2 regions of the Lederbergia graminis genome follow, and region 1 is predicted to be linked to the other one. Evidence: predicted binding sites of a transcription regulator. Region 1 holds the regulator's gene; the other holds the start of a gene.

Region 1 (7,573 bases):
AGTATTAGATAAGATTGTATTTGAACCACTAGCCAAACTATTTCTTGAATTTTTTCAAGTTAGTTTGGCTTTCTTTTAAAATATTCAGCCTCATTATCTAAGAAACAATATATTAAGGACATTTCCAATTATTCCGAATTAATTCGATATTTTATTACAATATTCGTATATTTATTGAACAAGGAAAATAGTTGTGATAAAATTAACTGTACTTTCAAGTGGTACATAATTCTTTTTAGCAGGGACAGTTTATACTCTTTGAGAGGTAAACTGTCCCTGCTAATATATGATAATTGCTGCATGAATTAGTAAATAGCGCTTTAAAATTTTCCTCATATGGCTGCTGTTTATATTGAAAATTTAGTAGATAAAGATACGCATCATTGGGAATAGGAGGATGATTTATGATTGAAACAATCGACAACAACGCTAAGTTAAGAAGTGATGTGAAAAAGCTAGGAAATATTCTTGGAGAGATTCTCATTCATCATGGTGGGATGGAGCTTTTCAATAAAGTTGAAACAATTCGTGAGCTAACAAAAACTTTAAGAAAAGAATATAACCAAGAGACATATAACGAACTAAAGAATGAAATAAGTTCATTAGAACCACCTATGCGTCAATATGTTATTCGTGCTTTTTCAATTTATTTTCACTTGATTAATATTGCAGAACAAAATCATAGAATACGTAGGAGAAAGCAATACTTACTCGAAGAAAATAGCTACCAAAAATATTCATTAGAAGATGCTGTTTCGAGAGTGAAGGAGTATGATCTTTCCAAAGATGCTCTAGAGGAAGTATTAAATGACTTATCTATCGAACTAATTATTACTGCACATCCTACAGAAGCAACAAAAAGATCTGTTTTAGAAATTCAAAAAAGAATTTCCAATATTTTAATACAACTTGATAGCAATAACCTCACCAAAAAAGACCGTATCAACTTAGAAGATAGCTTATTCAATGAAGTAACGGCTTTATGGCAAACAGATGAATTAAGACATCGCAAACCGAAAGTACTCGATGAAGTTAGAAATGGTTTGTACTATTTTGATGAAACATTGTTTGACATTATACCTTCCGTACATGAAGAATTAGAATTGCAATTAAATGAAACTTTCACAGATCATAAATTTGAAGTACCGAATTTCTTGCATTTTGGTTCTTGGATCGGTGGAGACAGGGATGGAAATCCTAATGTAACTACTGATATCACTTGGACTACTTTGAATTTACAACGTGAACTTGTCCTTAAGAAATACGATGAGTCACTAGTTGAATTAATGAAGCGATTCAGTCAGTCAACAAATCGAGTTGAAGTTAGCAAGGAACTAATTGAATCTGTTGTGAAAGAAGAACAAAACTACTTACAGGAAGAAGAAAGATGGCAAATTGATTCGGAAATATACCGTCGAAAATTTGCGATTATCATTAAACGTATTCGTGAAGTAGGAAAATCAAATGTTGGCTATCGTACCGCTGAAGAATTTCTAAATGATTTATTACAAGTAAAAAATAGCGCAGAAATGCATCAGCCACTTAATCATAGGTTAAAAGCAATCCGTAGATTAATTAGACAAGTAGAATTGTTTGGTTTTCATTTAGCAACATTAGATATACGAAATCATAGCGGAGAGCATGAGGCTGCAGTAAATGAAATGTTGAGAGCTGTTGGAATTGCGGATAATTATTCTGCTATGTCCGAAGCTGAAAAACAAGCAACTCTACAAAATGTGTTAACAGACCCTCGACCATTGTTATTATTTGAGGGCGGGTACACAAAAGAAACAGAAGAAGTTATTAAAGTATTTAAAATGATAAGAAATGCACATAAAGAATTTGGTAAGCGATCCATTGAAGTTTATTTAATAAGTATGACTCAGGCACCAAGTGATTTATTAGAAGTTCTAGTACTTGCTAAAGAAGCTGGAATTTACCGTCTTCATGCCGATGGAACAGTGGAAAGTGATCTTCATATTGCTCCATTACTAGAAACGATTGATGATTTAATTGCTGGACCAAAGATTATGAAACAGCTTTTTGAAATGAAAGCTTATCGAAACCACCTTGAAAAACGAGGAAACCATCAAGAGATTATGCTTGGATATTCTGATGGAAGTAAAGACGGTGGTACACTAACAGCTAACTGGAAACTATTTAAAGCACAACAAGAAATCCATAACATGGCACGTGAACATAATATTAGATTGAAATTTTTCCATGGTCGTGGTGGATCACTTGGTCGTGGTGGTGGTTCCTTAAATACAAGTATTCTTTCCCAACCAGTAGAAACATTGGGCGATGGTGTGAAGATTACAGAGCAAGGAGAGGTTTTATCTTCCCGTTATTTACTAGAAGATATTGCTTATCGTAATTTAGAACAGGCTGCATCTGCTTTATTAGAGGCATGTGCACGCTCTAGATCCTCCGAGCTAGTAAATTTACGTGAAAAAGAATGGGAAGATGCAATGGAGGAAATCTCCAAGTATGCATTAAGAAAATATCAGTCCCTCGTTTTTGAGGATCAAGATTTCTTAACGTATTTTAACCAAGCAACTCCTTTGAATGAAATTGGTGCGTTAAATATTGGGTCTAGACCAATGAGTAGGAAAAATAGTCAACGTTTTGAGGATTTGCGCGCAATTCCATGGGTGTTTGCATGGACGCAATCTAGACAAATGGTGCCTGCATGGTTTGCTGCTGGAACAGGAATCGAATCCTTTATTAATCAGGATCCATCCAATTTAGAATTGCTACAAGCGATGTATAAAAAATGGCCATTCTTCCGATCCACTATTAATAACCTGCAAATGGCATTAATGAAGGCAGACATTGCGACAGCTAAGGAATATTTAACATTAGTTGAAGATCAAAATATAGCTCAAAGAATATTCAATACCATTTCGGACGAATATAATCGTACTCGAAATATGTTATTAAAGATTACTGGAAATTCAGAATTGCTTGATCACACTCCGAATATCCAAGAATCTGTTTATAGAAGGAATCCTTATGTAGATCCTTTGAATTTCTTACAAGTAGATTTAATTAAGAAACTTCGTGAAACTGATCAGCCATCGGAAGATCTCGTCACGGAAGTATTACTTACAATTAATGGCGTAGCCGCTGGTCTTGTAAATACTGGTTGATGTAAATAAAAAACACTCTTGTGACTTTCGATATTCACAAGGGTGTTTTTTTGTTCAATATATTCCTCTTTATACTCCTTTATCAATTTTTAATCATAGTCTATTAATTTGTTCATATAAATAAGTATAAATCACAATTAATGTAAGGAATGAAGACGATGATAAAAATTGCTGCCCGATCTTCTCTATTAATCATAAGTATATTTTGCCTTGTTGCTATCATCGCTGTTTCCAGTGTGAGAATAAGCTTCTTCTCTTTTTTAGGTAATGATATCTCAAGGACTGATTCTCTCCTTTATATGATGTCGATGGAAAACCGATCCCTAGAACCAATCATTCCAAATAAAATGGATAGTTCATTAAGTAAAAATGCATTGAGATTATTCACTAATATTAATTTAGTAGATTTAAAAACGTATTTAATAAGCGAAATCCCTGGTTTAGATGCAGCTACACCAAAAATCCTTATTGCTGGTGAAGGTACAGATTTTACAAATCTACCAATCGAATCACCACCGCCAAAAGATTTAGATATTTGGGGTGATGATATCGATAATAAGGATGATGATGAAAAAGTAGATGATAAAAAACAAGAAACAAAAGATTATAAGGTTTATATATATCATTCGCATGATACAGAATCGTATTTTCCTATGTTAAAAGGGGCAGATACGAACAAACCAAATCTAGCATATAGCAAGGACAAAAACATTACCCAATTTGGAAAGCGACTTGGTAAAAAGTTAGAGGAACGAGGTATTAAGACATTAGTAGAAACATCAAGTGTTCAAAAAGAATTAGTGAAAAGAGGAATGAGTTTTGGACAATCTTATACCGTATCACGTGAAATGGTCGTAGAAGCAACAAAGCAAAATAAGGATATAGATTTAGTTTTTGATCTTCATCGTGATTCTGCTAGAAAAAGCGTTACAACCAAAAATATTAAAGGAAAAGATTATGCAAGTGTTTTATTTGTAGTAGGAACAGGACATGCAAACTTTAAAGAAAACTTAGATTTAGCTGATAAACTTCATAAGTTACTAGAAAAGAAGTATTCTGGTTTATCTAGAGGTGTTTTTGAAAAAGAAAGAAAGAATGGTAATAACGGAATTTACAATCAAGATTTAAGTGAGGGTTCAATGTTAATTGAAATAGGAGGTATTGATAATACACAAGAGGAGTTAAATCGTACTGTAGACGCATTAGCTGACGTCATAAGTGAGTATTATTGGGGAGAAGCTGTAGAAGTGAGTAAATAATAAAAAGGAGCCTTATCAAATACGAACATGAATGATGAAGGCTCTATTTTTATCTTTAATGAATTACATTACGATATAGTCCAATTACTTTTCCTAAAATAGAAACTTCTCGTAAAATAATCGGTTCCATATTAGCATTTTCCGGTTGTAGGCGGAAATAGTCTTTTTCTTTAAAGAATCGCTTAACAGTTGCTTCATCCTCGTCCGTCATTGCAACTACAATTTCACCATTATTGGCAGTATGTTGTTGACGTACAATGACATAATCTCCATCTAGAATACCAGCTTCAATCATACTCTCACCTACGATTTCTAACATAAAAACTTGCTCATCCGTAGGTACAAGCTGTTCTGGAAGAGGGAAGTATTCCTCAATATTTTCAATAGCAGATATAGGTAAACCAGCTGTAACTTTTCCGACTAACGGTACATTCACAGTGTTTTGTTTTGGGATATTGTCTTCTTCCAGCTGTAATACTTCAATTGCTCTCGGCTTTGTTGGGTCTCTTCGAATAAGTCCTTTACTTTCCAACCTAGCCAAATGCCCGTGAACAGTGGAACTAGAAGCAAGTCCAACAGCTTCTCCGATTTCACGGACAGAAGGTGGATATCCCTTTGATTTTACTTCTTGTTTTATAAAATCAAGAATATCTTGCTGTCTTTTCGATAGTTTAATCAATCTATTTCACTCTCCCTTGAATGACATTCATTTAAACACATTATATCAGACTAGTTAATAATACACAAACATAAGTTCGAATTCTCTGTTGACACAAACCTACGTTCGCATTATAATCAAATTAACGAAAATACGAACAAATATTCGAAAGAGGTTATTTTATGATTACTTTATTGAAAAAAAACTCATATATTATCCTATTCTTTATCATTTCTTTTCTAATGGGCTTATTTATTCTATTTAGTTCAGAACAAAAGGAAAATACGAATGTTAGTATAAAAGTAGAGCAAGGTGATTCTATTTGGTCCATCGCTGAAAACTATGCAGATTCATTAGGGATGTCAACAAATGAAGTAGTACAATTAATAGAAAAAGAGAATAAAATATATAACAAGTCTATTAAAACTGGTGATATAATAACAATTCCTGGTTTACAAATTGATAATAATGACGAATTTCAGATTGCTTATGAATAAATGAAGGTGAAATAATAAATGAAAGTAATTATTTATTGTCGCGTGAGTACGAATAAAGATGTTCAAGAAACATCACTTGAAAGACAAGAGTCAGAATTAATAGCTGCAGCTCATAAATGGAATTTTTCTATTGATAGTATAATAAAAGATAAGGCCAGTGGATATGAATTAGATCGCCCAGGTGTATTTACGATGTTAGAGAAGATAAAAGTAGATCCTCAAATACAGGGAGTACTGATTCAGGACGAAACTAGATTAGGAAGAGGCAATGCTAAGATTGCGCTACTCCATTGCTTAATGAAAGAAGATATACAAGTTTATAATTATTCGCAAAATGGTGAGTTAATCATTTCAGAAGCAGATTCCATGGTCCTTAATATAGTTAGCATGGTAGAAGAATACCAAAGGAAACTCCATAATTTAAAGATTCAACGTGGCATGAAAAGGGCTGTTGAGAAAGGCTATAGACCTGAAAGAAATTTAAAAAATAGAGGTAATCTAGATGGTCGCGAACGAAAAGACATACCAATCGAAGAAATCGTTAGATTAAGAAATAATAACTTGACATTTGCTGACATAGCTGCAACTTTAAGAGGTTTTGGGTATGATGTTTCAAAAGCTACTGTCCATAGACGTTTTCAAGAATATTTAAACAATAGTAATTTGAAAGCTTAATGATATATGGGGTTGAAAAATATCCCAATTCTATGTAAAGTTCAGATCAGTTGTGATCTGTGCTTTTTTTTAGTACCATATTTTTGTGCCAACTAACAGTTAGGCAATAACGTTAAAGGAGTCTTTCTATGCTATCTAAAGAAAAATTACAAAGAATAAATGAATTAGCAAAAAAGGCAAAAGAAGGTAGCCTTACAAAAGAGGAGGCGAAGGAACAATCCAAATTAAGAGGGGAATATTTACAGACATTTCGGTCTTCAATGAAGCAAACAATAGAAAATGTCCGTATTTTTGATGAGACTGGGGAAGACGTAACACCTCAGAAAGTTAAAGATATTCAAGCTAAAAAGAAACTTCATTAATTAAATTATGAATAAATGTTAAACAAAATTATATATTTTCTAACTTTTTTCATTTTCAATACGGAAAATAGTTGTCTAATCGACAAAATATCCTTATGATAGTAATGAGGAAACTATAGAAAGGTTGTTGTTGTTATGTTTAATGAAACTGATCAATTAGCTGTAAACACAATTAGAACTCTTTCAATTGATGCAATTGAAAAGGCTAATTCAGGACATCCTGGTTTACCAATGGGTGCTGCACCAATGGCATACACATTATGGACTCGTTTTATGAACCATAATCCAAAAAACCCAAATTGGTTTAACCGTGATAGATTTGTTCTTTCTGCTGGTCATGGATCAATGCTACTATATAGCTTGCTTCATTTATCTGGTTATGGTTTAGACATGGAAGAGATTAAAAACTTCCGTCAATGGGGAAGTAAAACTCCTGGACATCCTGAGTATGGCCATACACCTGGTGTTGAGGCGACAACTGGTCCATTAGGACAAGGTATTGGGATGGCTGTTGGGATGGCAATGGCTGAACGTCATTTAGCATCTGTTTACAATAAAGATGGCTATAACTTAGTAGACCATTATACATATGCTCTATGTGGAGATGGCGACTTAATGGAAGGTGTTGCTTCAGAAGCAGCTTCATTAGCAGGGCACCTACAATTAGGTAAACTAGTTGTACTATATGATTCTAATGACATTACACTTGATGGAGAACTAGATAAATCATTCTCTGAAAGTGTTGCTGATCGTTTTAAATCATATGGATGGCATTATATCCGTGTCGAAGATGGAAATAACTTTGAAGAAATTGCTAAAGCAATTGAATCTGCGAAAGCGGAAACATCTAAACCAACAATGATTGAAGTAAAAACTGTAATTGGTTATGGTTCTCCAAACAAGTCAGGTAAAGCTGATGTTCATGGTGCACCACTTGGTGAAGATGAAATGAAGCTTACAAAAGAATATT
Region 2 (7,573 bases), 450 kb from region 1:
CAGGTCGTAAAGCACCAAGTACTTTTACCTTTTCACTGCGAATTTCTTTCGGTGTAAGTTTTATTGGTGGTTCCATTGCTAGTAATGCAACCATTTGTAGCATATGGTTTTGAACCATATCTCGTAATGCTCCACTTGTTTCATAATATCCGCCTCGTTCTTCCACTCCTAATACTTCACTTGAAGTGATTTGGATATTAGAAATGAAGCGGTTATTCCAAAGAGGTTCAAAAATAGCATTTGCGAAGCGTATTACTTCGATATTTTGCACCATTTCTTTTCCTAAATAATGGTCAATTCGGTATATTTCGTTTTCAGGAAATACATTTCTAATCCGGTTGTTTAATTGAATGGCAGATTCTAAATCATGTCCAAATGGCTTTTCAATTACTAAGCGGTTGAATCCTTCTGTGTTTGTTAATCCATCCATTTTCAAATGCTCTGCGATTGTACCGAAAAATTCAGGTGCCATCGCTAAATAGAAAATGCGATTTCCTTGTAGAGTATATTTATTATCGAGTTCATCTGCTAAATTTTTCAACTCTATGTATGAGTTAGAATCACTTACATCATGTGGTTGATAATAAAAATGAGAAATAAAGTCATCAATATTCTCAGCATCTTTTATCGAAGTGAGGACAGAATCCTTCACGTGTTCTCTTAAAACGTCATTTGTCCAAGGGCGTCTTGCTACACCGATAACTGCAAAGTGATCCGCAAGTTTGCCCTTTCTATAAAGGTGATAAAGGGAAGGGTATAGTTTTCTTTTCGCTAAATCACCTGTTGCTCCGAAAATCATTATCAGTGATGCTGGCGTTTCTGTTTGAATCATATCGAATACCTCTCTTTTCTGTACGTAAACTTTCCCATCAAAAATTTGCTTTCTTATATATTACCAATTACTCTGAGAAAAGACGACTAATATTGCTGATTTTTTCAGAAAAGTTTCATTGCTGCTTAATTAACTATGATAAAATATAAAAAAACTTTAATAATTGAGGGATGAAAATGGAATTATTATTCCTTGGAACAGGAGCCGGAGTTCCTGCTAAGCATCGCAATGTCTCTTCACTTGCTTTGAAGCTATTAGATGAGAGAAATGCAGTTTGGCTTTTTGATTGCGGTGAAGCAACTCAACATCAAATATTACATACATCTTTGAAACCGAGAAAAATAGAAAAAATATTTATTACTCATTTGCATGGTGATCATATATTTGGCCTTCCAGGTTTATTAGGCAGTAGATCTTTTCAAGGCGGATTGTCCGATTTAACGGTGTATGGTCCACCAGGAATACGCGATTATATTGATATTTCCCTACAAGTAAGTCAAACGCATCTAAAATATCCACTTAAAATTGTTGAAATAACGGAAGGGATTATTTTTGAAGATGAGCAATTTCTTGTAGAAGCTCGTTTATTAGATCATGCCATTTCAAGTTTTGGTTTCCGAATTACGGAAAAAGATAAACCTGGTACACTTGATGCCACCCAGTTAATGGCGGAAGGTATCATGCCAGGACCAATTTATCAGCGCTTAAAAAACGGTGAAATTATTACCTTAGATGATGGTAGGACCATTGCTGGCCATGATTACCTAGGACCGGACCAAAAAGGGCGTATTATCACCATTCTGGGTGATACGCGACCATGTACAAATGCTCTTAAACTCGCAGACAGTGCAGATTTATTAGTGCACGAGGCAACTTTTGCTGCAGGAAGTGAAGGTATGGCTACTGAATATTTTCATTCCACTACTACACAAGCTGCTCAGCTCGCAAAGGAAGCAGGAGTTAAGATGTTATGTTTAAATCATATTAGTTCACGATATTTGAAAGAGCAGTCAAAGCAATTGCTTGAAGAAGCAAAAGGTATCTTTCCAAATACGGTAATAGCTTCGGATTTTTTTGAATTAGCTGTTCCCGTTGGAAGTAAATGATAACTGCTAATTTCACTTCGATTCCTATTTTCTTTTAGACTGTTTTATATTATATCAATCTCATGCAGGTAGGTGTAGTAGCTTACCTGCTTTTTTTTATATTTTCGAATGTCCTAAGTGTCTGGACTTATTCGTTGCGGCTTCTATACATTTTATAAAAGCTTGGCCAACTCCTAGTTCATCTAATACGTGGAGGCCTGCTTCAGTGGTTCCTCCAGGACTTGTAACATTTTCTCTTAATTTAGCTGGTTCTTTTCCAGATGATTTAAGCATTTCTGCTGCTCCAGACAATGTTTGGATAATTAATGCTTTAGCAACTGATTTATCTAAACCATTTTCAATAGCTGCTTGTTCCATCGCCTCTACAATATAATAGATATAAGCTGGTCCACTTCCTGATAAACCTGTTACGATATCAAGTTGATGCTCTTCTACAATGGTTGTCATGCCGATACTTGAAAAAATATCAGTCGCAACGCTTCTTTGTTCCTCCGTAACGATATTATTAAAGACAAGGGCAGTTGCAGAAAGCCCTACACTAGCAGAGGTATTCGGCATTGCTCTAGCTATTGCACAATCCATCCCTAACTTATCTTTCATCTGTTCTATTGATATTCCTGCCATAACAGAAACGATTAATACATCATTTCGTATATATGTACGTATCTTTTCGAGTACTTCATTAGCATCCTTTGGTTTTACTGCTAGTATGATGATCGAAGTATCTTTCAGTAATTCTTTCATATCATATGTTGAGGAAATCCCATATTTTTGTCTTAGTTTCGTCATCTTTTCTTCGTTATGGCGATTTGTGACATATATATTTTCAGATGGGCAGATATTGTTTGAAAGCATACCTGCGATGATTGCCTCTGCCATTGAACCGGCACCTACAAATGCTATTTTCATCGCGATCCCCCCTTAATATTAATAATCTTTAGATTTATATGATTATGCTTATTATAACAATAATTGTCAAGATATTTTCTCAATAATCTGTTAGTATAGTAGAATAATGTTAGTTCCTGTCCATAGGCGGAGATTAATGCTGAACCTCCACCGTAGTTATAGGAAAATGATAAGAAGTCACTAGCAAATTGGAGATTTAATCATGGCATGTATAATTAAGTGAATTTTTTCATAAAGGAAGTTTGAATGGTATGGCAAGCATATTAAATAATAGGATTCGCGGAAAGAATATAGTGATTACTGGAGCGTCTGGAGGATTAGGTGAACAACTAGCATATTTATGCGCCAAAAACGGGGCTAATCTTTTTTTGCTTGCTCGTAATAAAAGGAAGTTAGATAAAATAGTTGCAACTGTTCATCAACAATATGCTGTAAAATGTACGGCTTTTGCATTAGATGTTTCTCAGGGAGAGCAAGTCAAACAAGTTTTTCTAAAAATAATGAAACAAGCAGGGACGATTGATGTACTTGTGAACAATGCTGGTTTTGGGATATTTGCAGAGGCAAAAAACACTGATTCAGCGGATGTTGAGGCGATGTTTTCTGTTAATGCTGTTGGCTTAATCACTTGTACACAGCAAGTGATACCATCGATGTCAAAACAGCAGTATGGCCATATTATCAATATTGCGTCTCAGGCGGGTAAAATTGCGACTCCGAAGTCAAGTGTATATGCAGCAACTAAACATGCTGTTTTAGGTTATACGAATGCATTAAGAATGGAAATGTCGCAAGTTGGTGTGTATGTAACAGCAGTTAATCCTGGGCCAATTCGAACGGGTTTTTTCCAAACGGCAGATCCAGGTGGTTCTTATCTTGAAAATGTTGGACGTTTACTTCTAGAACCAGAAAAGGTTGCAGAAAAAATTGTGCGAGTGATGCTTTCAAACAAACGCGAAATCAATTTGCCGCGTTGGATGAATAGTATTGCTACTCTGCATACAATGATGCCAAGTATTGTAGAACGACTTGGTAAAAAGGCCTTTTTCAAAAAATAAATGTATATAAGTTAAAACAAAAAACTCTCTTCTACGGAAGCGGGTTTTTATTGTTTTAGGGAATAAATTCCATTGAATAATTCTCTATAATCGGCGTATAATTAGAACAAATGTTCGTTGTTAAAGGAGACGAGGAAAATGGCTGTAGAGTATAATATGCTACCACGTCATAAAATACTTTGTATTGATATGAAAAGCTTTTATGCGAGCTGTTCAGCTGTAATGCAAGGACTCGATCCATTACAATGTCATCTTGCTGTAGTCGGTAATTTAAGCCAGCCTGGAAGTATTGTCCTTGCTGCATCTCCACGTATGAAGAAAGACTTCGGTATCAAAACTGGATCAAGATTATTTGAAATTCCAAATGATAAACGAATTAAACTCGTGGAAGCACGAATGAGTCTGTATTTACGAATATCTACGGAAATTATCCGGCTTCTTCATCGCTATGTTCCAAAGGAAGCAATTCATGTCTATAGTGTCGATGAAAGTTTTATTAAAGTTGATGGAACGAGTGCTCTTTGGGGCGATGCTAGAACAGTCGCCGAAAAAATCAAAGATGATTTACTGCGTGAATTTCAATTGACTTGTTCCATTGGTATTGGTCCTAATATGTTAATGTCAAAACTTGCTCTTGATTTAGAGGCAAAGAAAAATGGGATTATAGAATGGACATATGAGGATGTACCGGATAAACTTTGGCCAGTAACCCCATTAAGAGAAATGTGGGGGATAGGTCGGCGTGTTGAAAAAACATTAAATAATATGGGGATTTTTTCAGTAGGTCAACTTGCACAGAGTGATTTAAATTTGCTTGAAAAGAAGTTTGGGGTAATGGGGAATCAACTTTACCATCACGCATGGGGAGTGGATCTTTCCGAATTAGGTGCACCGATTATGGAAGGTCAAATTAGTTTTGGAAAAAGCCAAATTTTACTACGTGATTATGAGAAAAAAGAAGAAATCATGACGGTCATATTAGAAATGTGTGAGGAGGTTGCAAGAAGAGCGCGAGAATCTCGTAAGGCGGGGAGAACAGTCAGTCTCGGCATTGGTTATAGTGAAAAGGAATTTAGCGGTGGTTTTCTGCGTTCCTACACGATGGAGGAGCCGACAAATACAACAATGGATATTTATCGGGTCTGCTGTAAACTTTTCGAAACACATTACACTGGAAAGATAGTGCGACAAATATCTATAACATTAGCTAAGATTACAGATGATCAGCACATGCAATTAGATTTATTTAAGCCAAACAAGGTGCGCGAAAAGGAACTTGGATATGTCGTTGATCAAATTCGTCGCCGGCATGGAGCAACGTCTCTATTGAGAGCTATCTCTTATACAGAAGGTGGAACAACACGGAGAAGAGCAGCTCTTGTTGGTGGGCATAAAGCATAGAAGGAGGGGAGCGTATGATTCGTGACAGGGGGCGAATAAAATGGAATTCACTGATGCTTCCAGAACATGTAAAAATGCTGCGGAGTTGGGCAGAGGAAGATTTACAAGAGCAAGCCAAACAGTTAGATGAACAGAAATTAGAGATACTAAATGAGAGAGCGGAAGAGGCAATGAAGGATTGTACGCAAGTGATTATTACGTATTTTAACGTTGCTCAGTATGATCAAATAAAAGGGAGGATTATTTCTTACAACCCTTTAAAACAGCAGTTATGCCTACTGGATGAAGAAGAGCAAAAGCAATGGATTAATGTAGAGACTATTGATCAAATCGATATGATAGATGAATGAACAAACCCGCAATCATAAATGACTGCGGGCTTTTTACAAGAAATTTAGTCAATTTCTTCTGCTCTTACAGATGATTCAAATACACCTTTATGAGATCCATCGCAAAAAGGTTTGCGCTTGGATAGACCACAGCGACATAATGAAAATGTTTGTTTCGTAGGGATAACATTTCCTTCTCCATCTATTAATTCTACATTACCGGTAATTCGATAAGAGCCATTGTCATTCACTTTAATTTGTACTTTATCCATAACTAAACACACCCCTTATATATTCTTGTAATTAAAATACTAGAAGGTAAAGCAAAGAAATGCAACCTTATATATGAGAGTGAGGGTAATATGGTAAAATAAAAGGGAGAAAGGATGGTGCATTTTGATGAAACTAACGATTACAGACGAAGCTGTAAACCAAATCGAAGCAAAAAAGCAGAATCAAGATTTTGTGGTAAAATTAAAATATGAAACAGATGGCTGTGGTTGTGCAGTAAGTGGAGTACCAACACTACAATTAATGAAGCAGCAGTCATTAGATCAAGAGGATATTGCCTTAAAAACAAATGCCATGGATGTTTATATAGAAAAATCAAAGGAAATTTTCTTTGCAGATGAATTAAAGCTAGATTATTCCGTACAAACAGGATTATTCCGCTTAGTGAGCCCAGGAGAAATATTAAATGGCAGAATGAGTTGCACGATTCAATAACAACAGTGAGACTGGGACAAAAGAAAATAGATGAAATTAAAAACCGAACTATCGTTTGAATCAAAGATAGTTCGGTTTTATTCTGCGTTCGAGAAGGGGTCCACTATACGAATATAAACTAATCAGCGAAGTGTATTTCCAAAGCGTATAGTTACACTATACATTGTCCTAATTACGTCTAGTTTTCAAATGGTTTTGTCCCATCTTCTTTACTATTGTTATGTTAATTTTAGCAGCTTTTCTTTCAGCTCGTTTTCCATAGTGACAAGTTCTTGTTCTGCTTGTGCACGTTTTGCACGACCTTCTTGTTGGATTTTAATTGTTTCTTCTAATGTTGTAATTAGGTTAGACTGTGTTTTCTTCAATGTTTCAATATCAACAAGTCCACGTTCGTTTTCACGTGCAGTTTCAATTGTATTTGTTTTTAACATATCGGCATTTTTAAGCAATAAATCATTCGTCGTTTTCGAAACTTGCTTTTGAGCTTCAACAGCTTGACGTTGACGGATTAAAGTTAATGCAATTGCAATTTGATTTTTCCAAAGTGGAATTGCTGTCATAATGGAAGTTTGAATTTTCTCCGCAAGTGCTTGGTTTGTGTTTTGAATCATTCGGATTTGCGGTGCACTTTGTATCGTAATTTGTCTACTTAATTTCAAATCATATAAACGTTTTTCTAGGCGATCCGCGAATTGTACCATATCATTTACTTCTTGATAAGCCATTTGATCCCCAGATGCTTCTGCTTTTTTCTTTAATTCAGGAATTAACTGTGTACGTAACTCTTCTATTTTGAGTTCACCAGCAGCAATATAAATATTTAGGGCATGGAAGTACTCTTTATTTTTTTCATACAACTGTTCTAACGTTTTAATATCATCAACTAACGTTTGTTTTGATTGATTTAATTTAACTGTTATTCGGTCAATTTGCGCACCAGTTTTTTGGTATTTAGACATAATTTCTTGAATCGAGTTAGAAATTCTTCCAAACATCTTCGCAAAGAAATTCTTTTTCTCAGGTGTTAATTCATCCGGATTTACATCGCGAAGCTTACTCATTAAATCATTTAAAATATCCCCAATAGGACCGATATCTTTATTTTGAACGTGATCCAACATATGGGTAGAGAAGTTCAATAGTTGGCCTTGTGCTTGAGTACCGTAAGCAATCACGGCCTGATGATTAGCTGGATCAATTTGTTTTGCAAGT

The links. The regulator LexA, encoded in region 1, represses DNA repair genes until DNA is damaged. The targets are predictions, from matches to a motif close to CGAACATATGTTCG.
Positions count from the first base shown of each region.
Region 2: the regulator LexA is predicted to act here: its motif matches at 4,009-4,022, upstream of ACFPM4_RS00435 (Y-family DNA polymerase).

Region 1 covers NZ_JBHSMC010000001.1:521,861-529,433, reverse strand. The annotation lists gene ppc (phosphoenolpyruvate carboxylase) at 405-3,152, shown strand; gene spoIIP (stage II sporulation protein P) at 3,311-4,411, shown strand; gene lexA (transcriptional repressor LexA) at 4,467-5,090, opposite strand; gene yneA (cell division suppressor protein YneA) at 5,252-5,566, shown strand; gene ACFPM4_RS02760 (YneB family resolvase-like protein) at 5,585-6,241, shown strand; gene ACFPM4_RS02755 (DUF896 domain-containing protein) at 6,370-6,603, shown strand; gene tkt (transketolase) at 6,739-7,573, shown strand, end outside.
Region 2 covers NZ_JBHSMC010000001.1:74,636-82,208, forward strand. The annotation lists gene zwf (glucose-6-phosphate dehydrogenase) at 1-832, opposite strand, end outside; gene rnz (ribonuclease Z) at 1,009-1,938, shown strand; gene proC (pyrroline-5-carboxylate reductase) at 2,035-2,847, opposite strand; gene ACFPM4_RS00430 (SDR family NAD(P)-dependent oxidoreductase) at 3,099-3,905, shown strand; gene ACFPM4_RS00435 (Y-family DNA polymerase) at 4,044-5,306, shown strand; gene ACFPM4_RS00440 (YolD-like family protein) at 5,321-5,656, shown strand; gene ACFPM4_RS00445 (CDGSH iron-sulfur domain-containing protein) at 5,701-5,907, opposite strand; gene ACFPM4_RS00450 (iron-sulfur cluster biosynthesis family protein) at 6,035-6,361, shown strand; gene ACFPM4_RS00455 (toxic anion resistance protein) at 6,580-7,573, opposite strand, start outside.